Regions from separate parts of the Psychrosphaera haliotis genome, predicted to be linked through region 3. Evidence: predicted binding sites of a transcription regulator. Region 3 holds the regulator's gene; each other region holds the start of a gene.

Region 1 (9,898 bases), on a different contig from region 3:
ATTGGGCTTGCCCATGACTGCCAAGAAGTTGAGCATTTAAATAGTGAGCAATGGGACATCCCCATTGACATGATAGTGACACCCACCCGAATTATTAGAATATAAAACAATAACGAGAACGCCATGAATCAAGATGAAATGAAAAAAGCCGCAGCGCTTGCTGCTTTAGATTATGTAAAAGCAGATACCGTTGTTGGAGTTGGTACGGGCTCTACCGTTAATTACTTTATTGACGGGCTAGCAACAATAAAACACAACATTATTGGTGCAGTATCTAGTTCTGAAGCGTCAACTGAGCGCTTAAAACAACACGGTATAGAAGTGTTTGATTTAAATAACGTTGCTGATTTTGATTTGTATGTTGATGGCGCTGATGAAATTAATGCTGATAATGCCATGATTAAAGGTGGTGGCGCAGCCTTAACTCGTGAAAAAATTGTTGCAGCGGTTGCTAAAAAGTTCGTCTGTATTGTTGATGAGTCTAAGTTGGTTCGACATTTAGGTGAGTTTCCATTACCCGTTGAAGTTATTCCAATGGCCCGCAGCTATGTTGCCCGTGAAATAGTAAAACTAGGTGGCAGCCCAGTCTACCGAGAAGGTGTTGTTACGGATAACGGCAACGTCATTCTTGATGTTTTTGATATGAAAATTGCTGAGCCTAGAAAACTAGAAGAACAACTTAATAACATCGTTGGTGTGGTCACTAACGGCCTGTTCGCACATCGAGGCGCAGACCATGTAGTTATCGGTGGGAAGAATGGGGTTGAGAAACGCTAAAAAATAGAGTATTAATTCTAATTAAAGCGCATCAACTGTAATTTGAACCTCTAAAAATTGGATTCCTAGAATGGAAAATATTTCGCTGGCCAAGCATAAAATCAAAATTTTGTTGTTAGAAGGTCTTCACCCTAGCTCTGTCGAAACGTTAAAAGCGCAGGGATATGACAATATTGAAACACTAAAAACGTCATTGCCTGAAAACGAGTTAATTGAAAAAATTAAAGATGTTCACTTCATTGGTATTCGTTCTCGTACAAACTTAAATGCCAACGTACTTAAGCATGCGAAAAAACTCATTGCTGTGGGTTGCTTTTGCATTGGGACCAATCAAGTTGACTTGGTTGCGGCGAAAGAAAAAGGCATCGCGGTATTTAACGCCCCTTTTTCCAATACTCGCTCAGTGGCCGAGTTAGTGCTTGGTGAAATACTACTTCTTATTCGTGGCATACCTGAAAAAAGCGCAAATGCTCATCGAGGCGTTTGGCAAAAGTCGGCTATTGGCTCTTTTGAAGCTCGAGGCAAAACACTAGGTATCATTGGTTATGGTCATATTGGTACGCAATTAGGCATCATGGCTGAAAACATTGGCATGCGCGTTCAGTTCTTTGACATAGAAAATAAACTAACCTTAGGGAACGCTAGCCAAGTAGCCAGCTTAGACAAGCTACTTAGTACTTCTGACGTCATTAGTTTGCATGTACCTGAAACCGCATCAACGCAAAATATGATGGGTGAAAAACAACTTAGCAAAATGAAGCAAGGCGCAATATTAATAAATGCCTCTCGCGGAACGGTTGTTGATTTAAATGCGTTAACCGACGCATTAAAAAGCAAGCATATTGGCGGCGCGGCTATTGATGTTTTCCCTGTTGAGCCAAAATCCAATGATGAAGAGTTTATCTCACCGTTAAGAGGTTTAGATAACGTAATACTTACGCCTCATGTGGGTGGTTCGACTCAAGAAGCACAAGAAAACATTGGCATTGAAGTGGCTGGAAAATTAGCAAAATACTCAGACAACGGCTCAACACTGAGCGCAGTAAATGTACCTGAGGTTTCACTTCCAGAGCACACGGGTCGCAGCCGAATATTACATATTCATAAAAACCAACCTGGTGTGTTAACTAAGATCAATGAAGCTTTTGCTAAACACAATATCAACATTGCTGCACAGTATTTACAAACCGATGAAAAAATTGGTTATGTGGTCATTGATGTCGAAACCGATGACAGTAATACCGCATTTGACGAATTAAAGCTTATTGAAGGCACAGTGAAGACTAGATTGCTTCATTGATTTTAAATTTGTCCTTGATATTTAAACGAGCCAATAGACGTCTATTGGCTTTTTTTATTTTTATACTTTACAGATCGAATCTTTACTGTATATTTAAACAGTAAGTGATTATTAATTTTCCATAGGCTAGATTTACAGGAGATAGCAATGGCTGTTGAAACTAGGTATGTCGTTATACGAACCGACAAAAGCAATAAGGAACAAGACGTCATGACTTTTACCGACAAACGTGCTGCTGATGAATATGACAAAATGTTAGACATGGCAGATGACATGTTTGAACTATTGCAGCAAAGCGGTGTAAAAGTTGACGATCAACAAGCCGAAGAACTAAGTATCTACTTAGCTAAACAACGTGAAGAGGTGCTTATCGCCCTTCAAGCTAAAAAGAAACCAGCAGCAAAAAAGCCAAAGCCTAAAGCAAGCGCTAATGCTGAAAACCAAACTGATTTAGTTGATGAAGCTGGTGACTCAAAAAAGCTGAAGAGTGAGTTGCAGTCCGAATCTCACTCAGACGAATCAGAGGACAATTTGGTCGATTTTGTTATTGAAAAAGATGATGCCGCTTGAAGTCATTTAATTTATCCATATAACGGTGACTTGTCATATAATGACGCGTCACTTTTATAGGAGAATTATTTTGAACAAGAGTTTGGTTACTAATGTTATTGCGGCACTAGGCTGTATTGCAGGGTTTGGCCTCAATATTGATTGGCTTTTTTATATGTCGTTGTTTGCGTTATCTGGCGCATTAACTAACTGGATTGCCGTTCACATGCTATTTGAAAAGGTACCGGGTTTATATGGGACCGGTATTGTTCAATTAAAGTTTGTAGAATTTAAGTCTGCTATTCACCACCTAATTATGTCTCAGTTTTTTACTCAAGAAAATTTAGACAAATTTCTAACTGAACCAACAGGCGACGCTCACCATTTTGATTTAGAGCCTCTAATCAAAGAGACAGATATGTCATCGGCCTTTGATTCCCTAGTTCAGACTATCCAACAAAGCTCTTTTGGTGGCATGTTAAGCATGTTTGGTGGCACTGACGCATTAGCACCATTAAAAGCCCCATTTGAAGAAAACCTTAAACAGTCTATTTCAGAAATAGCGGCGTCTGATGAGTTTTCTGAAAAGTTAAAATCACAGCTTAGTAGCTCTGCGAATGTTGAAGATATTAGAACAAAAGTAGATAACATTGTTCAACAACGCCTAAACGAGCTGACACCTAAAATGGTTAAAGACTTAGTTCAAGAGATGATTAAAAGTCACCTAGGCTGGTTAGTTGTTTGGGGTGGTGTATTTGGCGGTGCTATAGGCTTAGTGGCCTTTTTTGCTGGGCTGTAGCCGTATTAAAGTTACCGTATTCAAAAAAAGCCAGGGCATCATATACTCGGGCTTTTTTGCAATTTGTTCACTGTTTAAAAAGCTATCAACTTAAACAAGCTTCTCCATGCGCTTGATCATTTTAATATCTAAATCACTAATGCCGTCTACATCGTGAGTGACTAAGTCAATTACCACTTTGTTCCAAACGTTTGACCATTCAGGGTGGTGAATTAACTTCTCAGCGTGAATAGCGACTTGAGTCATAAAACCAAAAGCTTGAATAAAGTTTTTAAATACAAACTCTTTATGTAGCTTGCCATCAACAATTTGCCATTGCTTTTCAGCTTCTAATGGCGCATTGATATCTGTTAATTCTTGCTCTAACTGCTCATTTGTTAATTTTACAGCCGCCATAAAAATCCCCTTTCACTCTATAATTATAATTTTAGTCTTGAGTATGTAACTTCATTCTTTCTAAAAGGTCGCCTGTGATTTCTACTGCTTTACCAGTTTTTTGATCCATCACAACAAACGTAATGTCTGCATCTACTACAACTTTGTCAGTGCCTGCTTTGGTGATCACTTGATGGAACACTGCACTTTTATTGCCGATCTTCGACAACGCAGTCGTTAGCTCTAATGTGTCGCCCATATAAGCACTAGCGCGATAGTTAATATTGATATTCACAATAGCCCAGGCATAACCTAGAGAAGTAAAGTACTCAATGTCGCCGCTGTCTTCTAGATACTGCCAACGAGCTTCTTCTAAAAACTCTAGGTAACGAGCATTATTCACATGCTGATAAATGTCTAAGTGAAACCCGCGTACTTTAATTAAACTTGTTTTGTTCATGTTGCTTCCTTTACTACCCTGTATTTACAAATTACTTTCTGCGACGGCGTTTCTTTTTCTTACCGTCTTCTTCTTCCGCTTTAGCAGCTCGTTCGGCTTCTTTCTCAGCAATAATGACTTTTGCTTCTTCAGCTTGTTCAACTGTTTCTAAAGTAATACGGCCAAGCGTGCCTGAACGGTATTCATTCAGTATTATTTCTGACACCTTGTATAAGTCGGCTATGCCACCTTTTCTTATACATGCCCTTTGGCGAGCAATCGCATCCATCACGTCGATAGGCTGATCTGGTAAGTCTTTTAATTGATAACGTTCCACCAGCAACTCTGGGTAATGTTCTAGCAAGTACTCAACGGCGTAATAAGCAATGTCTTCTTTTTCCGTCACTGTGTCTTTTATACCGCCAGTAATAGCCAGTCGGTAACCACAATCTTCTGGCTCTAGTTTTGGCCACAAGAACCCAGGAGTATCATGTAAAACTATATTGTTATCTAAACGTATACGTTGCTGAGCTTTAGTGACACCGGCTTCATTACCTGTTTTAGCAATGATTCGATCAGCCAATATATTAATTGTGGTTGATTTGCCAACATTAGGGATACCGCAGATTAATGCTCTAAGTAGCTTATCTTGACTTACTCTGTGCGGCACCATATCTGAGATAACGTTAAGTAAGTCTTTAACAGACTTCGGATCATGTTGGGTAACTGCAATGGCATCGATGCCACGCTGAGCTTTAAAGTGTTGTAACCAAATTTCAGTTTGCGCAGGATCTGCTAAATCTGATTTATTGAGAACTTTAAGTACCGGTGTGTCGCCACGTAATGCAGGCACTAAAGGGTTTTCACTCGAAAACGGAATTCGGGCATCTAGAATTTCGATAATTACGTCTACCTGAGGCATGATCTCTGCAATTTCTTTGCGAGCTTTATGCATGTGTCCAGGGAACCAGTTTATTGCCACGAGCAACTCCGTTAAATAATTGTGTCTTAATATCGGGCGCATATTCTACCCGTTTGCGAAGTTAGTATAAACGACTTATTTTTTCACTGCCTTAATTTGAGTTACCTCGTTGAAAAACAAGGACAGAGCACCCACAATTAACAGTAATTTTAAAATTATGCAGTTCAATTTAACTTGTTAAAGGACATATTATGAAAACAGCAGTGATTACTGGTGCAAATCGTGGAATTGGTTTAGCAATGGCAACCCAACTATCTCAGCAGGGTTGGGAGATTATTGGCGTTTGTCGTTCAGACTCGGACGAACTTGAAGCTATCGCAGGTATGGTTATTAGTGGCATAGATGTGACTGAGCCAGAGCACCTAAAGCAAGTTAAAAAAATACTCGGCGATACAAAAATTGACTTATTGATTAACAACGCTGGCCTTTTGCAAGATGAAAAGCTAGGTGAAATTGACTATGACTCTATTCGTGATCAGTTTGAAATAAACACATTGGCACCGTTAATGGTGACTGAAGCCTTACTACCAAACATGTCTGAAGGTAGTAAAGTAGCATTAATTACCAGCCGAATGGGTTCTATTGCCGATAATGAGTCCGGCGGACGTTATGGCTACAGGGCATCAAAAGCCGCACTTAACGCCTTTGGTAAGTCACTATCATTAGATTTAAAAGACGATGGTATTGCCGTTGCTCTATTACACCCTGGTTATGTGCAAACTCGTATGGTTAACTTTGGCGGTCATATAACACCAGAAGAAGCTGCGGAAGGTTTATTGGCGCGTATTGATGAGCTCAACTTAGAAAATACTGGCGGGTTTTGGCACAGCAATGGCGAACAACTGCCTTGGTAAACCTTGTCCTAAAGACTGGTATGAATAATTTAAGGTCTTCAGGTCAAAAATTCGATACAATGCGCGGCAAATGGGCAGTGTAATCACTGCCTTCTTATTTAACTACACTATAGGATTCAACATGGTTGTTTTAACTACTAATTTTGGCGAAATCAAAATCGAACTTTTCACTGAAGAAGCGCCAGTGACAACAGAAAACTTTTTAAATTATGTTAAATCAGGTTTTTATGACGGTACTATTTTTCACCGTGTTATTCCTGGCTTCATGGTTCAAGGCGGCGGCATGGAACCTGGTATGGAAGAAAAAGACGGCAACGCTCCTATTCAAAACGAAGCAAACAACGGTGTTAAAAACGACCGCGGTACATTAGCAATGGCAAGAACGATGGACCCGCATTCAGCGTCTTCTCAGTTTTTCATCAACAGTGCTGACAACGGTTTCCTTAACTTCACAAGCGAAAGCTCTCAAGGTTGGGGATACTGTGTTTTTGCTAAAGTTGTTGAAGGTATGGACGTGGTTGATAAGATCTCTGCTGTATCTACAGGCCGTTACGGTATGCACCAAGACGTTCCTCGTGAAGACATCATCATTGAAAAAGCAACGGTTGCTTAATAGCGTAGCTTAACGGCTTAGCTAACTAAATTATTATGTCTAGTACTCTTGTTATCGCGGATTTACATTTATGTCCGTCTCGTCCAGATATTACTCAATGTTTCTTTTCATTTTTGGAAAGTAACTCAGGTCAACATGATGCCTTGTACATTTTAGGAGATCTTTTTGAGACTTGGGTGGGTGACGATGACAAGAGTGCTTTTAATTTATCGATTAGCCAAGCTATAAAACATTTCAGCACATCTACGCCAATATATTTTTGTCATGGTAATAGAGATTTTTTGGTTGGTAAAAAGTTCGCTTTCCAAAGTGGTATGACGATACTTCCTGAAAACTATAAAACAACGCTTTACGGCCACTCAGTGCTACTTATGCATGGTGATCAGTTATGTTTAGACGACATAGACTATCAAGCATTTAGAAAGCGCAGTCGCAGCTGGTGGTGGCAAAAATTGATTTTGCTCATGCCTCTTAAAAAGCGCAAAAAACTAGCGGAAGATATCCGCGCAAAAAGCAAAGAAAGCCAAAAACATAAGTCATTAGAAATAATGGATGTTGCACAACGCGAAGTAGACCGTGTTGTAAATGAATACGGCTGTGAGTGGTTAGTTCATGGACACACACATCGTCCACAAATTCATAATCTAGAAAATAACAAAAAACGCATGGTTGTAGGTGATTGGTATGAACAGGGTTCAGCGCTATTACTGACAAAAGAAAAAGGCCAGCTCATTGAGTTACCATTTTTAAGCAACTAATTCACTGACCTATCAATTCACTGGCCTATCAATTCTCGACTTTAATCTTTAACTAATTATTTAAGTCTTAAACTTCTCTAGCATTGATTCCAATTTCGCGACAAACTTTCCTAAGCTATTTGTTGCAGCTATTGAGTCTTTCACGTTTTGATCTGTCACCTTAGATATCTCACTAATAGACGACAAGCTTTGTTCAATTTCTTTAGCGATAACTTGCTGAGTCTGTGTCGCTTCTTCCGTTGCAACGTTTTGCTCACTAATTTGCTTAACCGACAAGCTAATATGATCAAGTGCAGTCTCTAGTTTTGCTGACTCTTCAATGGTTTTTAATGCCTGCTCATCTGAGCGAGTCATTGCTTGTACTGCGTTTTGAACGCCGCTTTGCAAGCTGTGAATTGTACTTTGAATTTCTTCCGTTGAATCTTGCGTACGTTTTGCTAAACCACGAACTTCATCAGCAACAACTGCAAATCCTCTGCCCTGCTCACCCGCTCTTGCCGCCTCTATCGCTGCATTTAAGGCTAGTAAGTTAGTTTGCTCTGCAATGCCTTTGATAACGGCTAATACGTCATTAATGCTTTCACTTTGTTGTGACAACTGGTTAATGACTTGCACTGAGTGTTTAATTTCTCGACCAAGCTCATCTGTAGCATGTCGCGCATCAGCCAACGTTGAACGGCCTTGTTGCGTTTGTTCTGTTGCACTGTTTAACGAGTGAACAACGGTTTGACTGTTTTCTGAAACCACTGAAACCGCTGCTATCAAAGACTCAATGGAAGAAGTGATTGACTCTGTATCACCCAACTGAGAAGCAACTGCCTGTCCTGTCTGGTGTGCTAACTCTTCAACTGATTGGGCTTGATTAGTAACACCGTGTGACGCCTCTTGCACTGCATCTACTAGCTGATGTACATTTTTAGCCATTTTGTTAAAGGCTGTTATGGCTTCTGCTAATTCGTCTTTAGTGCGGACTTTAGCTGAAACGGTAGTATCACCCTCAGCTAACTTTGTGGCTACTCTAGTTAAACTTCTTGTTGTATTTGATATAGATAAACTCATACCCACGAACAGATAGACAACCAGTAGTAAAGCAACAACCACAAGCGCCACTAAAATATAGAAATCCTGAGTATTGTTATCTACGCGAGCATTCAGTCTTGATTCAAACTCACTAAACAAACCTTGTTTACTATTGTAAAACTTAGACAATTCAGCGTTTAAATGATTTTCAAAGTCACCCTTCGTTAAGGTAATTTCATCTGCAATCAAAAATTGCTCTTCGAGGTACATAAGTGCATCGTCAAGAACGACAGTCATAGCTTCTGTATCTTTAGCTACTAATGAACGAAGCAACTCGTCTTGACCACTAACCAAACTATTTAGTTCCGCTATTTTCGAGAGTTCCGCGGCGAGTTCATCTGACGCCAGACTCAAGCTGTCAAAGGTTGCTGATGAAACTTGAGGCTCACCAATTGCATACATTGCCATGCCATAACCCGACAATAACTGCTTCAAGGCATTTTGCCTTTTTTCAATAATAAGACGAGTTAATAAAACCGTGTCTATATCAGGATCGTTAGTCAGCCCTTTTAGGTTTGCCACTAAAGGATATAAATTATTAAACTGGTCCAAAATTGACATCAAGTGAGTCATTTTATCCGTAGGCGATCGCCACACTGCAGAACCTATAGTGCCCGTCTTCTCAAGAATGGTATTTTTTGTTTCTTTTACCTGAGCTTTAACTTGGTCAAAACTATCTTCATTAAACATGTCAGCAACAAGTAACTTATCAAGTTGATCAACATATTCTTGAATTCTTTGAGTTTGATCCCGAGGAATTGTTTGCCCCGAACGCCAATGCAAGTCACTGGCGATAACTTTGATTAACTCTTTTTGCTGAGTATCAATTTGCTTTATATAATCTACGGCTTGAAGTTCACTTTCACCATGAACAATTTCTGCTTTAACCAAACTGACATATTTGTTTGCCAAAATAATAAGAGGAATAAAAAACAGGATCACGATCAGGGTAAACTTATGCCCAAACCGCAATTGATTCATAAACGATGTGGCAGGTCTAAATAAAATTTTAAACATAAGACTCGTATTCTTTCTTTTTGTTATTATGAATATAGAAGTTATATTACAAAACGTCTAAGTAATATGATTGTGTAAAATGCTTCTTTTTTATCGGAGTTATTACCGATTTCTTTAACATTTAACCACATTAAACCGACTTTTTGTTAGTTTTAGTTGTATTTACAGGTAATGAGGGGTGCACTTGAACAGTAATTACACGATTGAACCCATAGCGCATATTAAGACGCCGTTTAAAGAAAAGTTTGGCATACCTCGTCAGCCTAATTTATGCAAAGCAAAAGGGGTCATCGCTTTAACTACTAACTTTAATTCAATGCAGGCAGTGAAAGGCCTCGAGAGTCATTCTCACATT
Region 2 (9,898 bases), on a different contig from region 3:
ACTAGTAAAGTTGACGTAATGCCATGGGCTAGAGCTTATGAAATTGCATTAAATCAGCCCAATACGTTAATCTTCTCTCTAATAAGAACACCTGAAAGAGAAGATAAATTTATCTGGATTGGTAAAGTTGCACACGTTACTACGCGGCTCATTTCACTTAAAGACGCCGATATTAAACCAGTAGACGATTTAGAAGACTTGTCGAATATTCAAATTGGGGTTAAGCGCCAGGACGCCGTAGCTAACTTTTTAAGCAAGAATGGATTTGAATTTGAACGAGAGTTAGTAGAGATCGTTAGTTCCGTTTCTACTATGAAAATGTTAGAAAGACACAGGATTGATGCTATTCCTGCTAATCGTCATATCGTTCAGTATTATTGTAAAAAAACCGGATGTGAATCATCAGATTTCAAAACGATTTATACCTTCAAGGAGCTATCTGAAGAGTTTTATTTAGCTGCCAGTTTAGGAACAGACCCCTCTATAATTAAGCAACTTAAAGAAGAGTTCACTAATCTAAAATTACCAATTGATTGAACTAATATTACCGATAATTAATCAACTCCGTTTAACTTCCAGCCTTTTTCAATTTGATCTTCTATTTCCTCTACGGTAAGCGGATAGGACAACAAAAATCCCTGTGCACTTTTACAATCCATCGTTTTCAATAAATCCAGTTCAATCTCTCGTTCTACACCTTCAGCAACGACATCCATCTCTAGTTGGTTTGCCAAAGATATACAAGATCTAACAATGCTTTGGCTGCGCTCATTCCCAGGCATAGATTGAATGAATTTTTTTGGAATTTTTAAGGCGTTAAATATTCCTTTATTGAGATATGTTAATGATGCTGAGCCTGTACCAAAATCGTCAATAGCAATTTTAAAACCCAAAGCCCTTAGCTTTCGAATTTTATGTTCTAATTGTTGCGAATCAGACTTGAATGACCTTTCTGTAATTTCCAGTAAAAACTGACTCGCTTTAAGTTTATGGGTTTCAATAATATCCATGACCCGTTGCGAGAAAGAAGGCGATAGAATAACCTGTGTCGACATATTAATAGCAATACAAAGCTCACTGTTTTTCTCAGCGCTGTAAAAACGTGAGAAGTTACGGCATGAAGCTTCTATTAGCCAAATAGTAACTTCTTCAATGAGCCCTGTGTCTTCTGCAACAGTTATTACTTCTAAAGGGTTTAAATCTCCTAATTCGGGATGTCTCCATCTTAGTAACGCTTCAAAAGTAACTATCTCACCACTATCAATATCAAACTGAGGTTGATACTTAACAAACATTTCTCCACTTCGCATTGCCAACTTGATATCGCTGGCCATTCTAAATTTTCTATTATTAGCTTCTGGTTCCGATTGACTAAATATCCATACGTTTTTGTTTAATTCCTTAGCTTGTTCAACAGCTAACTGCGCCTTATAAATAACGTCAGTTACTCCGTAGGGACTATCAATAAATGATGAGGCACCAACAACGAAGTTTAACTGTAGGGGTAACTCTGGTATTTCCATTTTTATAGGCTGACGCTCTGACACTTTTTTTAGGGCACTACTCAAAAGCATTTGGTCACTACTTGAGACTAAAAAGCTAAACACGCCGTCATTTAGCATGGCCACATTTGGCAAATAAGAATCGGAGTCAAAATCCACTAGCTGTAGATCTAAACTTAACCTTTGTTCGATATCGGTTAAGAATTTATAAACAACTTCCTTTAGTCTATCTTTTGGAATGTACGATTCTAATGATTCATAGTTGTTGATAGACACAGAAACGATAGAAAAATCAAAGTTTGTATTATTTGTGCTTAGCTCGAGCCCTTTCTGCTCCAATAAGTTTACATTTGGTAACTTGTAGTAAGGTTCATGGGATGCTTGATATAGACGTTCTGCTTCACTGTTCCTTAATCGCTCCGCCAAAGCCATAGATATTAAAACCATTTCGGTTAGCACGCCCATTAGTGAAGCGTGACGATTCCAAAAACTATACTCTGACACGCCCGCAAACATTAAGGAGCCTAAACCAGCACCAACAAATAGCGGCACCCACGAAATAATATAGTACTTAGTCCACTTAATACGCTCTTTAAATTTATAAAGCATCAACGCAATTGCGATTGTATAAGCAGCAATTAACAAGAAGAAAAATATAGAAGCTGCCGTAGACTCTTCTAAAAAAATGAATACAAAAGCAAAAAACGCCAAGGTGTAACTATAGATATTTGCTACTTTCACCCATATATAATCCTTTAGGTGATCTAGCTTTAAAAATCGTAATGCCAATTTAACCGAGAAAAAACTGACAAAACAACTGAGAACATTTATGTTTTTTGATAACCATTGATTTAACTCACCACCAATTATATAAGCGTTAAAACCATGCAATGCACCAAGCTGCACAAGGAAAAAACACACGTACCCAATGTAATACAAATATATTCGTTCATTGGCACCAGCAAAAAGGATTAAATTGTAAAGCGACATAAGTACGGAAATACCGATAAACGCTCCCCAAATTAAATATATGAACTGTTGATACTCTGAGAAGCTGTCGGATAGGAAAATAAGTACAGGTAAAAAAGCAGCGCCTGTCGTTTTGGATACAAAAACCAGTGTTTTAGTTTGCCCAGAAGGAACTCCAACTATAACGGATGGCATGGCTTTATTACTCTGACTTACATTTTTAGCGGTATCACCAAACTCTGCCAGTAATACATTTTGTACGTTGGTCACCTCAAAAACGCTTAACCTATCTATTGTAGGATTGTCAAAATGGACAACATAGCTTCTTGCCTCTTTTGATAGGTTTTCTATTTCGTATTTGTAATAAAACGTTCTATTGTCAAATCCCCAATTTAAGGTGCCAGTAAAGTCCTTGTAAGGTAAATCGAATAAGCTTAACTCTTTAAGTTGTTGATCTAAAAACGCCCCTTGTCCCTCATCTACATAATAAGACTTAGTAATAGAAGTTGTTAACTCACTGTCTCCTATTTGCAAACTATCAAGTTTATTAAACGATTGAGTCGTCGTTATTAAAAACGCGACAATAGGTGATAAAAATATAATCGTTAATAAATATTTGTTGAAACTCTTCAAAACTAAGTCCTATAAAATTTTATTACATTAAATGAATAAAAAACTTGCAGTGGTATAAAAAACCAACTAAATTACAACCACTGTTCATTTATCCAGTGGTTTTGAAAATGCTTAATAATCTTATAAACGAAAAAACAGAATATCAGTTTAACCCTTTGAATAATATTACTAAAAGTGACATTGGGCTAATACCTTTACTAAAGTTATATAGTACCCAAGCCGGTTGGATTTTACTTATTGCCCCTGATGGTCGCCCAACAAAAGAGTTTTTAACTCGCAATAGTATAGATGTTAATAAGGTAATTGTTTTTCAAAAGAAACATTGCCAAGACGTATTTTTTACTGCGAGCGAAGCAATTAAACATCACAATTGCTCAGCTATAATCTTTTGGGAAGACGCACTATCTCCAGAACAGCAAAAATCAATCTATTTAAAAGGGGCCGATTCGGAAGTAGCGATTCACGCTATAAAATCTGATAACATTGAGGGCGCACTGCAAGCTCATTAATTTGGGGTTGTTACTACTCAATTATAAGGCGTTAAATATTGTCATCCTGTTTGTGTAAATCTAAAGAAATCTCCTGCCCTTGTCAGGATATTATCTCTGCCAAGCGTAAAGCGGATAACCCGTTGCAATTAATGCGCTCTCGTTATGTTGCATTTGCTACTGGCGCTAGTGATTATTTATACCAAACAAGTTCTAACAAACTAAAGTTAGAGTTAACTGAACAAGATCTAGAAGCAGCGTGTATGAGTTGTCACTTTATAGGTCTTACAATTGTTGAAGCTACAGACACTACTGTAGAGTTTAAAGCGGATTTTATTGCAGACGGTTATTTACAACAAATACATGAACAATCATATTTTGTAATAGAAGATGAACATTGGAAATACGATAGTGGAGAGCTGTTTGATACGCCAATCATCAAAATAGAACGCAATGAACAATGCCCATGCGGTTCAGGTAAAAAATTTAAAAAGTGTCACTCAAAATAAAAGCCAGCACATGGCTGACTTTTACTAAGGTGAGTCTTGTACTATTGGGTTAAGAACGTTTTTGTTCTTGTTCCGCTAAATACAACCATGTTTCTAATACTGTATCTGGGTTTAAAGAAACAGAGTCAATACCCTCTTCTACTAACCAGTTTGCAAAGTCTTCATGATCTGAAGGCCCTTGACCACAAATACCTACGTATTTACCGGCCTTTTTCGCTGCTCTAATCGCCATAGATAATAAAGCTTTAACGGCTTCATTACGCTCATCAAATAAGTGTGCAATTAAACCTGAATCACGGTCTAAACCTAACGTCAGCTGTGTTAAATCGTTTGAACCAATTGAAAACCCATCAAAGTACTCTAGGAATTGGTCAGCCAACAATGCATTAGATGGCAACTCGCACATCATAATAACTCTAAGGCCATTTTCACCACGCTTTAAGCCATGTTCGTCTAGTAACTCAGCAACTTGTTTTGCTTCACCAACGGTTCTTACAAATGGGATCATTACTTCTACATTTGTTAGGCCCATTTCATTACGAACACGCTTCAATGCTTCACACTCAAGAGCAAAACAATCACGGAAGCTGTCAGAGATATATCGAGAAGCTCCTCGATAGCCAATCATTGGGTTTTCTTCGTCTGGTTCGTACTGCTCACCGCCAACTAAATTAGCGTATTCGTTTGATTTAAAATCAGACATACGAACGATAACTTTTTGAGGATAAAAAGCGGCTGCTAAAGTGGCAATGCCTTCTTTTAATTTGTTGATGTAAAACTCAACTGGTGAATCATAACCCGCAATCAATTCGTCGATTTCATCTTTAACGTCAGTTGGTTGCACATCATAGTTTAATAGTGCTTTAGGGTGCACACCAATCATACGGTTAATAATGAATTCTAAACGTGCTAAACCAATACCTGCGTGCGGTAACCTAGCAAAGTCAAATGCACGGTCAGGGTTACCTACGTTCATCATTACTTTTACTGGTAAGTCAGGCATTTCATCTACTTTTGAGGTTACCACTTCAAATGGTAAAACTTCTCCGTAAATGTAACCTGTGTCGCCTTCTGCACACGATACTGTTACTTCATCACCTGTGGTAATTAAAGAAGTTGCATCGCCACAACCTACTACAGCAGGAATTCCTAGTTCACGAGCAATGATTGCTGCGTGACAAGTACGCCCGCCACGGTTAGTCACAATCGCAGAAGCTCGCTTCATGATAGGTTCCCAATCTGGGTCAGTCATATCTGTAACTAGGACATCGCCAGGCTTGATTTGATCCATCTCAGCAATAGACTTAAGAACTTTAGCTTCACCCGAACCGACTTTATGACCAATAGCACGACCTGTACACTTAACAGTACCTCGGCGCTCTAATTGGAAAGTCTCTATTACATTCGCTTCTTCGTTACTACGAACGGTTTCCGGTCTAGCTTGAACAATATAAAGTTGGTTATCTAAACCGTCTTTGGCCCATTCAATATCCATTGGACGGCCGTAATGTTGCTCAATAATAACGGCTTGTTTTGCAAGCTCCATTACTTCTTCTTCTGTTAATGAAAACTCGTTTGCCTTGTTTACATCAACATCTTCAATTTTAACTTGCTTACCGTGCTCTTGAGTATCGGCATAAACCATTTGAATAGCTTTGCTACCCATAGTTTTTCTCACTACAGCTGGGCGCCCCGCTTTTAGTGTTGGTTTATGTACGTAAAACTCATCAGGATTTACTGCGCCTTGAACAACCATTTCGCCTAAACCAAATGCTGACGTTACAAATACAACGTCTTCAAAGCCTGATTCAGTGTCGATAGAGAACATAACACCTGAAGAAGAACGGTCAGAGCGAACCATGCGCTGAATGCCCGCTGATAATGCCACGCCTTTGTGGTCATAACCTTGGTGTACGCGATAAGAAATAGCTCGGTCATTAAACAAAGATGCAAAAACGTGCTTAACGGCAACTTTTACTGCGTCTAAGCCTTTTACATTAAGGAAAGTTTCTTGTTGACCGGCAAATGATGCATCTGGCATGTCTTCGGCAGTGGCAGAAGAACGAACCGCAAATGACGCTTGCTCGCCTAATTCACCTGCTAATTTTTCATAAGACTCTGCTAACGCTGATTCTAATGCAGGTGTAAACGGAGTCTCAATGATCCAGTTTCTAATTTGCTCACCTGCTTTTGTTAGTGCAGCAATATCATCTACATCTAACGTATCAAGGATGTTATGAATCCTTGCTTCTAAACCACTTTGTTCTAAAAATTCATTAAACGCGAAAGACGTTGTGGCAAATCCACCCGGCACTTTCACTCCAGCATTGGCGAGGTTACTGATCATTTCGCCTAATGACGCATTTTTACCGCCAACTTGGTTGACGTCGTTCATTCCTAATTCTTGATACCAGAGTACATATTCCTGCACGTGACATTCTCCACTAATTTTAATAAGTTTTGAGATAAAATAGAGTTCGAAGCCTATTTTGTTATATGATTTGTATTATTACAAAAAGACTTACAAACGCGAGCGCATTCTACACAACCAACCTCAATTGGTAAAATTTAAATGCACTTGAAAATTTATTACTACAAAGGACAACTATGACTCGCACTGCATTTTATGTTTCAGATGGCACCGCCATTACTGCTGAAACCATTGGCCATGCTACCTTGTCTCAATATGACTTTACGATAGAGCATATAACAGTGCCATTTATTGAAAGTGATGAAAAAGCTAATCTATTAAAAGAACAGATAAATAGACGTTTTAAAACTACAGGTCATCGCCCTTTTGTATTTCATACCTTTGTAGATAAGTCATTAGCTGAAAAAATTGCAGACTCTCATTCAATATGTTTTGACGTATTGGAACCATTTTCAAAAGTAATTAGCGATAAGCTAAACGTCCCAGCAAATCCCGTTAAGCATAGAACACACTCTATTAAAGAGCATAAATATGATGCTCGAATAGAAGCGATGAATTTTGCACTGACTAACGATGACGGCCAAACAACTGATAACTATAAAGATGCCGATGTAATATTGGTTGGGGTGTCTCGAAGTGGTAAAACACCTACCAGTATTTATTTAGCGCTCCAGTACGGAATTAAAGCTGCAAACTACCCTTTTACTGAAGATGACATGGAAGACTTTAAACTGTCTGCGGTTCTGAAAGAAAACAAACGTAAGATCTTTGGACTTACCATTGAACCAAATAGACTTGCTGCAATTAGAAATGAGCGTTATGCAAACAGTAAGTACGCTTCTCTAAGGCAGTGCAGAATGGAATTACGTGAAGTTGAGCGCATGTATAAAGGCAATAAAATACCTTTTATCAATACCACGCACTTTTCGGTTGAAGAGATATCGGCAAAAATAATTTCAGCAATGAAGTTAGCCCGACACAACCATTAATACGCCATACATTAAAGGCTGGTGAATAAGGTAAATGATAAGACTATGTTTGCCAGCCCAATTTAAAAACGAATTAAATTTAGATTGAGTGACATTTATATTTAGTAAGCTGCGACTAATAAAAACATTGCTCTGTATTACATAACCGAGCGCAATCCCCCACAACACAACACCAAACCAAGGAAATAATGGCGCGTAATCTAGCGCTGGGCGAACGTATTCAACCATTCCTACCCAATGTAACCAATTAGAATCAAACAGGTTTGTTTCAACAAAATGGCCTAGTGCAAAAATAGTGGTGCCAGCGATAGCACTTAGCTTAGGTCGATTTATGAATAACAGGCCTAACCAACTGGCTAGTAAAATAAGATGTAAAATACCAAACAAAGTGGCTTTTTGCGGAGCAATAAAATAAGAGGAAATTGTTACAACTGCACTGGCTAAACCTAATTGCAGAGTTCTTACTTTCATGTTTTTGACGTTTATTTTTTTGTAATGAACAAACTGTAAACTGAGGCCAACTAACAGTAAAAAACTTATCACAATAACGTAACGAAACGGTACCCAATAACCAGTACCAAATACCGTATCAATATAACCAAAAACATCTAGGTCGTAACATAGGTGATAAATCACCATTAACAAAATTGCGAAACCCCGAAACCAATCAATAACGGGATAACGCACATTGTTCATAACTTTATCTTGCGTCTTTAAGTGCATCTGTAATTAGAAAAGCGAGTTCCAATACTTGATCGGCATTCAAACGAGGGTCACATTGTGTTTCATAACGCTTGCTTAAATCAGCTTCACTTAAACCGTAAGCACCACCGGTACATTCTGTGACGTGTTGACCTGTCATTTCAAAGTGAACACCGCCAGCCCAAGTGCCTTCCGCTTTATGAACGCTAAAGAAGTCTTGAATTTCAGTTAGTACCGCATCAAAGTTACGTGTTTTATAACCGTTGCTGGCTTTAATTGTATTGCCATGCATTGGATCTGAACTCCATACAACATGACGACCTTCTTGCTTCACACGTTGCACAAGTGCTGGTAACTTCTTACCAATAACATCAGCGCCCATACGAGTAATCAAGGTTAAACGACCAGGTACGTTATTTGGGTTTAATGCATCAATTAGTTTAATAAGTTCATCAGGTTGCATACCTGGACCTACTTTAACGCCAATCGGGTTATTAATGCCTTTGAAAAACTCAATGTGTGCATGATCTAATTGACGCGTACGCTCACCAATCCAAACCATGTGCGCAGAGCAGTCGTACCATTTATCCGTTAAATGATCTTTACGCGTTAACGCTTGTTCGTAATTAAGAAGCAATGCCTCATGCGACGTAAACAGCTGCGTTTCTTTAATCATTGGCGTTGTTTCAGACGTAAGTCCAATAACTTGCATGAAATCCAGCGTTTCTTTCAACTGATCAGCTAAATGCTGGTATCGGTCTCTGTTCGGGTTTGACTCAACAAAGCTCATGTTCCAACGGTTTACTTGATGCAAGTCTGCTAGTCCACCTTGTGCAAAGGCTCTTAACAAATTCAGTGTTGATGCAGAGTGATGGTAAGCTGTCACTAAACGTTGAGGATCAGGTTCACGAGCTAACTCATTAAACTCAAAACTATTCACTATGTCGCCACGGTAACTTGGCAGTTTAACACCGTTAACTTCTTCTAAGTCCGACGAACGAGGTTTAGCATATTGACCTGCAACACGAGCAATCTTAGTTACCGGTACTTTACCACCGAAGGTAAGTACTACGGCCATTTGCAACATAACTTTAAATGTATCGCGAATATTTGTCGCACTAAAATCACTAAAGGATTCCGCGCAATCACCACCTTGTAGTAAAAATCCACGGCCATTAGCTACTTCGCCTAATTGACGATGTAATTCTCTAGTCTCTTCTGCAAAAACTAGAGGAGGAAACGAATGAATTTGAGCTTCTACATTTGCTAATAATTCTTTATCTTTATACGTTGGCTGTTGCTGTATTGGCAACGCTCTCCAACTTTCGGGAGTCCAATTGGTCACTTAATACCCTTAGTTTAATTAGGTTCGTTTTTAATTTGATGAAGAAGACCATCGCTTGCGTCTTCAATGAGGTCCAAAACAAATTCAAATCCGGCGGCACCACCATAGTATGGATCAGGTACTTCACTTTCGTCAGCGTACGTCTGACAAAACTCAGTCATTAACCTTACTTTAGGTTGGTACTCTTCTGGGCAGCGCTCTATTAAATCTGAAAAATTTGCGTTATCCATTGCTAGGATAAGGTCAAACTTTTCAAAGTCATGTTGCTCTACTTTTCTCGCGGAAATTTCTGTGAAGTCATATCCTCTATTTTCACCTACTTTTTGAGAA
Region 3 (9,898 bases):
GCAACCTATGTTTAGTAAGCTAATGTCTTTGGCGGATGGCGTGCTTATTTCTAGTTTATCTACTGAAGATAAACAACAATATCTATTAGATAGAGCAAATACATTAGATAACGTTTTAACAAATAGCCAAACCGTAAATGTGCTTAACGAAGAACGTGATCGTTGGCACCACATGGTCAAACTCACCATGAGCTCAATCCAATTGGTTTGGTTGGAAGAATCTATGTATGATGAAAAAGAACCGAAAAAAGAAGTGTTTATCGCAATGGCAGCCGATGCTGCAAAGCCAGTCTGGGATGCGTACATAAAAACTACTTTGCAATCTAAAAAAAGTAAGCCGTGGCATTCTTTTTTACAGAAAAATAAATAAGCGGAATGAAAATGAAAAAATGTTTGAGCCTCTTTGCCTTTTTAAAAGCTGCATTATCAAAGGCTATAGTGTCAAAGGCTATCGTGTTAAAAGTTGTCCTGCTTTCTCTTCTAGCCTTGTCTTTGAGTGCGTGCGCGAGTCTTGAGGTTGAGTCTAAAAAACGCTTTTCTGAAGTTTCTAAGCAAGTATGGCAAGAATACCAAGCTTCTAATCCTTTTACATCAAAAGCTGAGGGTGCGGACAGCTTAGCCGGTACGCTACCTGACTTATCACCATCAGGCATCAAAGCAAAACAGCAAAAACTAGCCAAGTGGATATCTGAAATAAAGCAGTTTGAAACCGCTGTGTTATCGGAACAAGATCAAATTAATCAGCAAACGTTATTACACCGCCTACAAAACGAATACGACCAAATTGTCTACAAAGGCCACTATATTCCGTTGACTTCAGAGGGTGGCTTTCATACATCGTTAGCCTTTTTACCAAGCAGCACTAAGCTAAAATCCAAACAAGATATAGAGTTCTACCTTCAAAGATTGTCAGCCTTTGGGGTTTATTTTGATCAGAATATAGCGTGGATGAGAGAAGGCATCAAAACCGGTTATACCCAACCTAAAGTGGTACTAGAAGGCTACGAGCAAAGCATTGATGGTCTAGTCGCTATACAACCGGAACAAAGCGTTTTTTATCAACCTTTTACAAACATAGATTTTTTATCAGTGGATGAGCAGCAACAAGTTCAAAATCGAGCAAAGCAGGTGATTGTAGATAAGGTAAATGCGGCTTATATTTCATTTAGAACCTTTATGTTGGAAGAGTATATACCTGCGGCCAAAAACGATATTGCGTTTAAAACGGTTCCTAATGGTATTGAGTTCTATAAAAACCGAGTTAAGCATTACACCACAACCGATATGTCCGTTGATGAGATCCATCAGCTTGGTCTAAGTGAGGTCGCGCGTATTAGAGCTGAAATGGAAAAAGTGATTGCTAAAACAGGCTTTGACGGAAGCTTTTCAGACTTCTTATCGTATTTACGAACTGATCCTGCATTTTACGCAACCACTCCAAAGCAGTTATTAATGGAAGCGAGCTTTATCGCTAAAAAAATGGATGCGCAATTACCTAAGCTATTTAATGTGTTACCACGAACGCCTTATGGCGTTGCGCCAGTGCCAGCTCACATTGCACCTAAATACACAACAGGCCGATACATTTCGGCTTCGAGCGACACAGACGCTGGATACTATTGGGTTAATACCTACGCATTAGATCGACGCCCTCTTTATGAGCTTGAAGCATTAACCTTGCATGAAGCAGTACCTGGACATCATTTACAAATCTCACTTACGCAAGAGTTAAAAGACACACCTAAATATCGTTCGTCATATTATATTTCGGCATTTGGCGAAGGTTGGGGGCTCTATTCTGAGTGGCTAGGGCTGGAAGTTGGGTTTTATCAAGATCCGTATTCAAACTTTGGTCGATTAACTTATGAAATGTGGCGTGCATTAAGGCTGGTGGTTGATACTGGCATGCATATGAAGGGTTGGACTAGGCAGCAGGCTATCGATTTAATGACAGAAAATAGCGCGTTGTCGGCTCATAACATCCAAACTGAAGTAGACCGATACATTTCTTGGCCTGCACAAGCGTTGTCTTATAAAATAGGTGAGATTACTATTAAGCGCTTGAGAAAAAAGGCAGAATCAATGTTAGGAAACGACTTTGACGTCAGAGAGTTTCACAACCAAGTATTGAAAAACGGCTCGGTAACCTTATCTCAGTTAGAACGCCAAGTTCAGCATTATATTGATGCAAGGTTACAAAAACAGAAGTTACAAGATTCAACTAATTAAAAAATAAAGGAATCCATTTTGGTGGTAAACAAATTTACCCGATTCTTATGGAAACAATTTAGTCAGATTACCTGGCCTGCTCTTGTCACCTTGTTGGTATTGCATTCAACCTTAAGCTGGGTGTTGTTGAGATGGGCAGGCGAACTCGCCTTACTAGATTTTCATGAGTATCTCTATTATTACGTAGTGACAACAAGTACGGTTGGTTATGGCGACCTGAGTCCTACAAGTGAAGCGGGCAAATATATTGTTGCGCTAATTCAAATTCCATTGGGGCTCGCTATTTTTGGTGCACTCCTTGGCAAAATGGGTCAATCGGTTGGAAAGGTTTTGAGGCAAGTTATGACGGGTGAAAAAGATTTTCGTTATTTAGATACACACATTTTAATTTTTGGTTGGCATGAACGCCGTACTGGAAAAATTATCGAACACATCTTAGGCGACGACAAGCGCCAACAGCGAAAAATATTGCTGTGTGTAACACAAGAGATGGAGCATCCGTTTTATGAAAATGGCATGGTGGAATTCGCTAGGTTACGTTCGTTTACAGATAATGAAGAGCTAGAGCGAATTGCTGCTAAAAAGGCGGATAGAGTTATTGTGGACTGTGAAAACGACGACATGACTTTCACCACCGCATTAAAGTTGAGCAAAATCATTGCTGATGATTGTCATATTTCTGCGTATTTTGATGAAGACGAAAAAGTAGAAATGCTAAAAAACTACACGACCAATGTTGAAGCAAACTCGTCTAGAACTGCAGAAATGTTAGTAAGGTCAATGCAAGATCCAGGTAGCAGCAAGCTATTAGAAGAAATGATGTCTACACTTCGTGGTGTTACTCAGTTTTCCACTGAAATACCAAAGAGTGCGCCATCAAGTCAATTTGGGCAGTTGTTTTATTATTTAAAGCAAAACCACGATGCAATTCTGTTGGCGGTTGCCAAAGATAGAATTGGTATGGAAATGAAGCTTAACCCGGGTAACGATTATGTAATCAAACCAGGGTGTGTCATCCACTATATTTCCAAACAACGCATCATAGCTAATGAAGTCAATTGGCAAGCAGTAAGCAAGTACGTGATTAAATAAGGGTTGAAATGAGTAAAGTTTTAGAAGATTTGTTGGGCCATTTGGCATTGGAAAAAATTGAAGAAGGTTTGTTCCGAGGTCAAAGTCAAAACTTAGGTTTTGGGCGTGTTTTTGGTGGTCAGGTTATTGGCCAAGCGCTAAGTGCAGCAAAAGAAACTGTTGAAGACCGTTTTGTTCACTCGTTCCATAGTTATTTTTTGCGCCCTGGTGACGATCAAAAACCAATTGTATATGACGTAGAAAATATTCGTGATGGTCGCTCTTTTAGTACTCGTCGTGTAAGAGCATTGCAGTATGGTAAGCCAATTTTTTATATGACGGCGTCGTTTCAAACGGAAGAAGTAGGTTACGAGCATAGCCCAGAAATGCCAAACGTTGTTGGCCCTGAAGGCTTAAAGTCTGAGCATGAATTTTTCCAAGAAAACATTGATAAAATACCGGGCACGTTGCGTTCTATTATTGCCGGTGAAAAACCAATAGAAATTCGTCACGTACAAGTGAATGACCCTTTCGCACCTGAAAAAATGCCAGGTCGTCGCCAAGTGTGGATAAAGTCGAATGGTAGTCTTCCTGATGATGAGCGTATCCACCGTTATTTATTAGCATATGCATCGGATTTTAACTTTTTACCAACGGCATTATTTCCACATGGCCGCAGCCACATTCTAAGAGACATGCAAGTGGCGACGCTTGACCACTCTATGTGGTTCCATCGCCCATTTAGAATGGATGAGTGGATATTGTTTGATATGGACAGCACAAGCGCAAGCGGAGGCCGTGGATTGGTTAAAGGGCAGTTCTTTAACCAGCAAGGTGAGTTAGTTGCGTCGGCAATGCAAGAAGGCGTGATTCGAGACTACAAGGCGTTTCCAAAAACGTAGAATCGCAAGGTTGTATATACTGATCTCTTAAAAAGAAACCTTGTTTTTCAACAAGGTTTTTTTGTTTTTCTGAACCTGAACCTGAACCTAGCCCAGTGATTGCAATGACTGCAAAATATCTGACTCTAGCAGAGAGTTAATATCTTCAGCGGTGGCTTTGCCCGCGTCCGTTAAGTGCATCAAGCCAGCTTCGTCCGTCTCAACATACTTTTGTTCTTTAATACAAGATACAAAGCTTGAAGTGATCTTCTTATCAAAATACTCTGGCGCTTTGATGTCGTGCAAAGTAAGAAGACGCTTGGCTAATTTTAAGCAATCGCTTTCTAATTCACTGCGCTGTATGCCGTGAACTTGTTGTATACGATTAAACGCCAATGCATAACGTTGCAATGTGTCTTTCATTATTTTCGCCAGTAGGCTTAATTGTAGGCTGCCTAACGAAGAGCGATTACGAATAGACAAGGTGTCATCGCTTACTTCAATAATATCGTTTTGAGCAAAGTAACCTATTATTTTATCAACATAACCGTCTACATCTTCTGTGGTAATAAACATTTCGTTTTTAAGTAGCGGTAAAATGTTTGTCACTTTTTGTTTAATTTTATCTGACGATGTTTTACTAGAGTGTGTTAACTCAGCTGCAACAATAGCGGCAATAGCAAACAAATGAACCACGTTGTTTCGGTAGTAACTCATCAAAATAGCATTTTTGTCATCAAGCTTAATAATCGTGCCGTATTCGTCACTATCAGAGTCTACTTTCTCTAGTAAAATGGCTTCATCAATAATGGCAGAGGCTGACTCTGTTGGCGTTTTCACTAAGTTTGAATAAGGGACCGAAGTCTGTAAGCCAATATAAAACTCAATCAACGCTTCCATTTCTACTCGTGGTAAAGCATGGCTGTCAGAGGTTAGTAGCGCCAGTGCCGACAAGTTAACGGTGTTTAAAACTGCAGCATCATTAATAGAGCCCATAACTTTATTGGCTGTATGATTAACAACTGGCGTTAACCAATTTGGTTTCACCACATCCACTGGATTAATTAACGATCGCCAGTCTGGAGCTTGTTCGTTCATTATTTCATTTAGGCTAATTGGCTCGCCAAAGTTCACGTCACCGTGGCCATAGTTTTTAAGGTTCTTGATTGCCTTAAAAATACCAAAAATGGATTCGCTTTCTTTGCTTTTGCCTTTTAATTCACTTAGGTAGGTATTTACTTCCATTACATGTTCGTAACCAATGTAAACAGGCACAAGGGTAATTGGGCGATCTACACCACGAAGCATTGACTGTATCGTCATGGCTAACATGCCAGTTTTAGGTGATAACAATCTACCCGTTCTAGAACGGCCACCTTCGGTGTAATACTTAACTGGGTAACCTTTAATGAACAACTGCGAAAGGTACTCACGAAATACTGCAGAATACAGCTTGTTGCCTTTGAAGCTTCGGCGTAAGAAAAATGCACCGGCTTTACGGAATACAGGACCTGCAGGCCAGAAGTTTAAATTAATGCCGGCAGCAATATGTGGCGGCACTAAGCCTTCGTGATAAATAACGTAGGTTAGCAATAGATAATCCATGTGGCTGCGATGGCAGGGCACATAAACAATCTCATGACCTTTTTGTGCTAAGTCTCTTAACTTATCAGCATTGTGAACACGAATACCGTTATAAATTTTGTTCCATACCCAAGTCAGGATACGAGAGCCCATTCGAATGTAGTTTTCGTTGTAGTCGCCTGCAATTTCTTCAAGAAGCTTTTTAGCGTTTGCTTTTGCTTCTTCTAAGGAAATATCTTTAGATTCCATTTCTTCGTGAAGCGCTTTTTTAAGTGCGGGGCTGGCTAGCATACTATTGAAAAAAGCCTGACGTTCCATCACTTTAGGGCCAGTTGCAACTATGCGTTGGCGTTCAAAATGAATACGAGCAACACGCACTAACTTGTGTGCTGTTTCTTCAGATGGGCCATAGTCATTAACCATTTTTTGCAATGAAACGGGCTTACTAATTCTGATAAAACTGCTGCGACCATAAAGCAATACAATCATGAACTTACGAAACGGAGATGCTTGTAAAGTTTGTGTGATGATGTCCATCAAGCGAGTTTTTCGATTTGTGTCTTTTTCGACACCTGGGTTACGACCCCAGCAAATCATAACCGGTACAAACTGTATATCTTTGCCCGTACGCTCTACTAATTCCAGCATCGCTTGGCCCGTTTTTACGGTTTTTTTAGCGTGATGGTCTTTGTTCAAAAAGATAGAATCTACCGGCTTAACACCAATCGTTCTTTTAACTGAGTCGCTGTCTAAATCAATAGAGCCAAAAGGTGATGGTAAGTTAAGACGCTTGGCCGCTTGCTTTAAAGCAAGCTTATCTGTGTATGAATCTGTCATCAATACGTAGGAAATTGGCTTAGACGAATCTATACCGCTTTCGCTATTTTTCTCGTCAGTAACTAGTTGAGTGCGAATGAAAGGACGAGTTAACCAATACATTAAAACATTTAAAATGGACATAAAAACCTTAATACAAAAATGAATGCAGCAGGGGATTTTAACAAAGGTTAGCTAAAAACCCATCATTCTTATTAAATTTTATGTTGCACAACCTCGATGCCTGTATATACTGACAGTTATGTTACTGTATGGAAAAACAGATGATGCGACCACTTACTGCTAGACAATCAGAAATATTAGATCTAATTAGAGATTCAATTACCTCAACAGGTATGCCACCAACTCGAGCTGAAATTGCTAAAACGTTGGGCTTTAGGTCGGCTAATGCCGCTGAAGATCACTTAAAAGCACTGGCTAAAAAAGGTTTCATAGAAATGTTACCTGGCACCTCTAGAGGCATTCGTCTAACAGAAGAAGTCGCTAACGACGATCCAGGTTTACCGCTTGTTGGTAAAGTTGCAGCCGGCTCGCCAATATTAGCAATGGAGCACGTTGACCGTCATGTAAATATTGATCCAGCTATGTTTTCACCAATGGCCGACTTTTTGTTGAAAGTTGAAGGTGAAAGTATGAAGGATATTGGTATTTTAGACGGCGATTTATTAGCTGTTCATAAAACTCAAACCGCCAGAGATGGTCAGGTTGTAGTTGCAAGAGTTGAAGAAGACGTTACGGTTAAAAGACTTGAGCGTAAAGGTAGCAAGGTTATATTGCATGCTGAAAACCCTGAGTTCTCACCAATTAATGTAGACCTAAACTACCAAGACTTTGCTATTGAAGGTTTAGCGGTAGGCGTTATTCGTAATTCATCGTTAATGTAACGAATATCCAAGTCGGCTTTTCTTTGTTTGCATTAACGAATCGTCGAAAACTCTTTTAAAAGCTTCACGGGCGGTGACATGCCGTCCACAAGCTTATCTTCATCAATGGCATCAATAATGTCTTTAATGGTTTGAATGTTTTTAGGCTTATCGCATTCTAAATTCACCATATTCATAGACCAGCGGCTAAACAGTCTATATTCAGCTGGCTCAAAATAGATATTTCGTACTTTAGTGTGCCTGCTGTCTAGCGCTATTTTGTCATAAAGTGCCTGAACACTTTTTTTATCACCTTCCAGTACCTGTAAAAACATTCCACCGTTGTAAATCAAATTGCCGGTAATATCTTGGCTTGAGTTATTGTTCTTAGCGTTCACTAATAAGTCAGTTAACTCTTCATTGGAAAAAGGCTGAGTAGCACGGCTAATATAAACAAGTTGATGGAGTGACATAGATAAAACCTATACTGAAAAATTAAATATTCAGTATAGGTTAGAATGAAATTTTAGTGAGTAACGCTTGGTAAATTACCAGTTTTTAGGGCTAGTAATTGAAGGCCAGTTGTTCCATTGTTGATTTTTCTTTCTCAACAAACTTTAACCATTGCGTTGCCATTCGTTGTACGTTTTTGTATTCACTGGCCATGTTCAATGCTTCAATGGCAGCTTCAAACTCTTTTAAGTTAAAGTGCGCCATACCTAAAGCTAGATACAAATTACCAGGATTTGGCAAATCACCACGCTTTTCAGCCTCAAATGCAGCTTCGATCACATCTTTGTATTTACCCTGTTGAAGTCTGATTTCCGCTATTTGCTGGTGGGCAGTGCCATTATTTTCTAATGTAGAAAGTACTTCCAACGTCTCAACTGCCTTGTCGAGTTCTTTTGCGGTTATCCACGCTTGCGATAAAAACTTAACGTTTTTAACGTTCTTTGTAAGTACTTTTTGATTAATACCCTGCTCCATTACTGATGCCGCTTTATATGGAAGGCCGTTGAAGTAATATATTTGAGCAAGATTTCTAAAGTCCGATTGCTTAGAAATATAGCCCTGCTGATACGCAGCTTCTAATACCGCCAGTTGCTTGTCTTCAGCGCCAATCTCACCATACATCCCAGCCAACTGTACCCAATATTCAGGCTTGTTAAAACGGCGTACCATTTCTTCTAAAATTGAGGCTACTTTTTTCGGCTGTTTTAATTCGAAATATGCTGCACGTTGCAGCACAAACCAGTTTTCTTTTGGCTCAACTTCCTGTTCTTTTGCTTCAGCTAATGCCAGGTCAATATATTGAGCTGCGTTTTGATAATCTTTGCCTTGATAACTTGCCTGCGCTTTAAGTACATTGTTCTTAACAGGGATGTCACCTTCGTTAATGCTTTCCCATCGTTCTAAAAATGAGATGGTTTTAGAGTACTCTTCGTTGGCCATGGCAAGTTGTGCTAACGAGAATAGCGTACTTTTTTCTAATGACTCTGGAATTGGATCTTGCGCGACAACTTGTTCAAAAGCTGCCATTGCCTCGGTCATTTGTTCTGCGTTGTAATAGATAAACCCGTAAAAGTTATACATCATAGCGGTTTCGTAGCTATTCAAACTGCCGGATTTAGCTTTTACTGAGTCCAATACCTCTAATCCACCTTTGACGTCACCACCATCAGCAAGTTGTTGTGCCCTTGCTAACTGACTATATACTCGTGAGTTCAATGATGGTGTGCGTTTTCGCTTTTGCTCGGCGTGCGCTTTGGCAAAATCAACATTAGGTACAACACCAACAAATGAGCTGCCTAAAAGCAAACTAGTCGCGATGAGAGAGGACGTAATAAGTGTTTTCACAGTATCTGCTCCGAATTATCCGTTAATTTCAAAAGTAATGCGGTTTTGTACGCCACTTACTTCTGTTGCTTCGCCATTTACTACACGAGGCTTATATTTAAACTTAAGGGCTGCGTCTAAAGCCGCTCTATTGAACAAGCCCTCTGGGTTTGCTTCTATCACTGTAGGTGACTTAACTGCGCCGGTTTTATCAACCACAAATTCAACAATAACGTAGCCTTCAATACCGCGCTGTAAAGCTCTGCGAGGGTATACAGGCGATACTTTGACAATTGGTAAATATTCACCGTCACCTGACTCAAGTGCTAATCCACTTTGTAAAGCCATGTCGCCACCAACATCTGCGCTAAAATCAAAACCAGCGTCGCCCGCATCGGCAATATCAGGAGACATTTGAGGCTGCTCCATTGGTGGTGGTGGCTCTTGCGGTTGAGGTGGCTTTTTCGGTTTACGATCTTTCTTTTGTACGGTTTCTTCAGGCTTTAATCGAATAAAGTCCAAAACGCTGCCTTGTGCTGGGTCGGTGATAGCCGAATCACCAGACTTAATAAGCGCCTGCATACCGTAAAATAAAGC

The links. Region 3 encodes LexA, which represses DNA repair genes until DNA is damaged. Its sites were predicted from a motif close to TACTGTATNNNNATACAGTA; they were not measured.
Region 1: the regulator LexA is predicted to act here: its motif matches at 2,161-2,180, upstream of ABD009_RS08570 (YebG family protein).
Region 2: the regulator LexA is predicted to act here: its motif matches at 3,183-3,202, upstream of ABD009_RS00595 (SulA-like leucine-rich domain-containing protein).

The regions. Positions count from the first base shown of each region.
Region 1 covers NZ_BAAAFQ010000006.1:66,013-75,910, forward strand. The annotation lists gene ABD009_RS08555 (5-formyltetrahydrofolate cyclo-ligase) at 1-105, shown strand, start outside; gene rpiA (ribose-5-phosphate isomerase RpiA) at 124-777, shown strand; gene serA (phosphoglycerate dehydrogenase) at 848-2,077, shown strand; gene ABD009_RS08570 (YebG family protein) at 2,225-2,647, shown strand; gene ABD009_RS08575 (DUF445 domain-containing protein) at 2,718-3,425, shown strand; gene ABD009_RS08580 (4a-hydroxytetrahydrobiopterin dehydratase) at 3,516-3,821, opposite strand; gene ABD009_RS08585 (acyl-CoA thioesterase) at 3,853-4,260, opposite strand; gene ylqF (ribosome biogenesis GTPase YlqF) at 4,292-5,221, opposite strand; gene ABD009_RS08595 (SDR family oxidoreductase) at 5,413-6,075, shown strand; gene ABD009_RS08600 (peptidylprolyl isomerase) at 6,197-6,688, shown strand; gene ABD009_RS08605 (UDP-2,3-diacylglucosamine diphosphatase) at 6,724-7,446, shown strand; gene ABD009_RS08610 (methyl-accepting chemotaxis protein) at 7,507-9,543, opposite strand; gene tsaA (tRNA (N6-threonylcarbamoyladenosine(37)-N6)-methyltransferase TrmO) at 9,728-9,898, shown strand, end outside.
Region 2 covers NZ_BAAAFQ010000001.1:134,466-144,363, reverse strand. The annotation lists gene ABD009_RS00605 (substrate-binding periplasmic protein) at 1-537, shown strand, start outside; gene ABD009_RS00600 (EAL domain-containing protein) at 555-3,104, opposite strand; gene ABD009_RS00595 (SulA-like leucine-rich domain-containing protein) at 3,212-3,613, shown strand; gene ABD009_RS00590 (YchJ family protein) at 3,652-4,101, shown strand; gene ppsA (phosphoenolpyruvate synthase) at 4,151-6,532, opposite strand; gene ppsR (posphoenolpyruvate synthetase regulatory kinase/phosphorylase PpsR) at 6,709-7,521, shown strand; gene ABD009_RS00575 (heparan-alpha-glucosaminide N-acetyltransferase) at 7,501-8,217, opposite strand; gene ABD009_RS00570 (class II 3-deoxy-7-phosphoheptulonate synthase) at 8,222-9,568, opposite strand; gene ABD009_RS00565 (low molecular weight protein-tyrosine-phosphatase) at 9,583-9,898, opposite strand, start outside.
Region 3 covers NZ_BAAAFQ010000010.1:158,435-168,332, reverse strand. The annotation lists gene ABD009_RS12910 (TetR/AcrR family transcriptional regulator) at 1-370, shown strand, start outside; gene ABD009_RS12905 (DUF885 domain-containing protein) at 382-2,229, shown strand; gene ABD009_RS12900 (potassium channel family protein) at 2,245-3,321, shown strand; gene tesB (acyl-CoA thioesterase II) at 3,330-4,202, shown strand; gene plsB (glycerol-3-phosphate 1-O-acyltransferase PlsB) at 4,290-6,725, opposite strand; gene lexA (transcriptional repressor LexA) at 6,869-7,486, shown strand; gene ABD009_RS12880 (BLUF domain-containing protein) at 7,519-7,938, opposite strand; gene ABD009_RS12875 (tetratricopeptide repeat protein) at 8,030-9,322, opposite strand; gene ABD009_RS12870 (energy transducer TonB) at 9,338-9,898, opposite strand, start outside.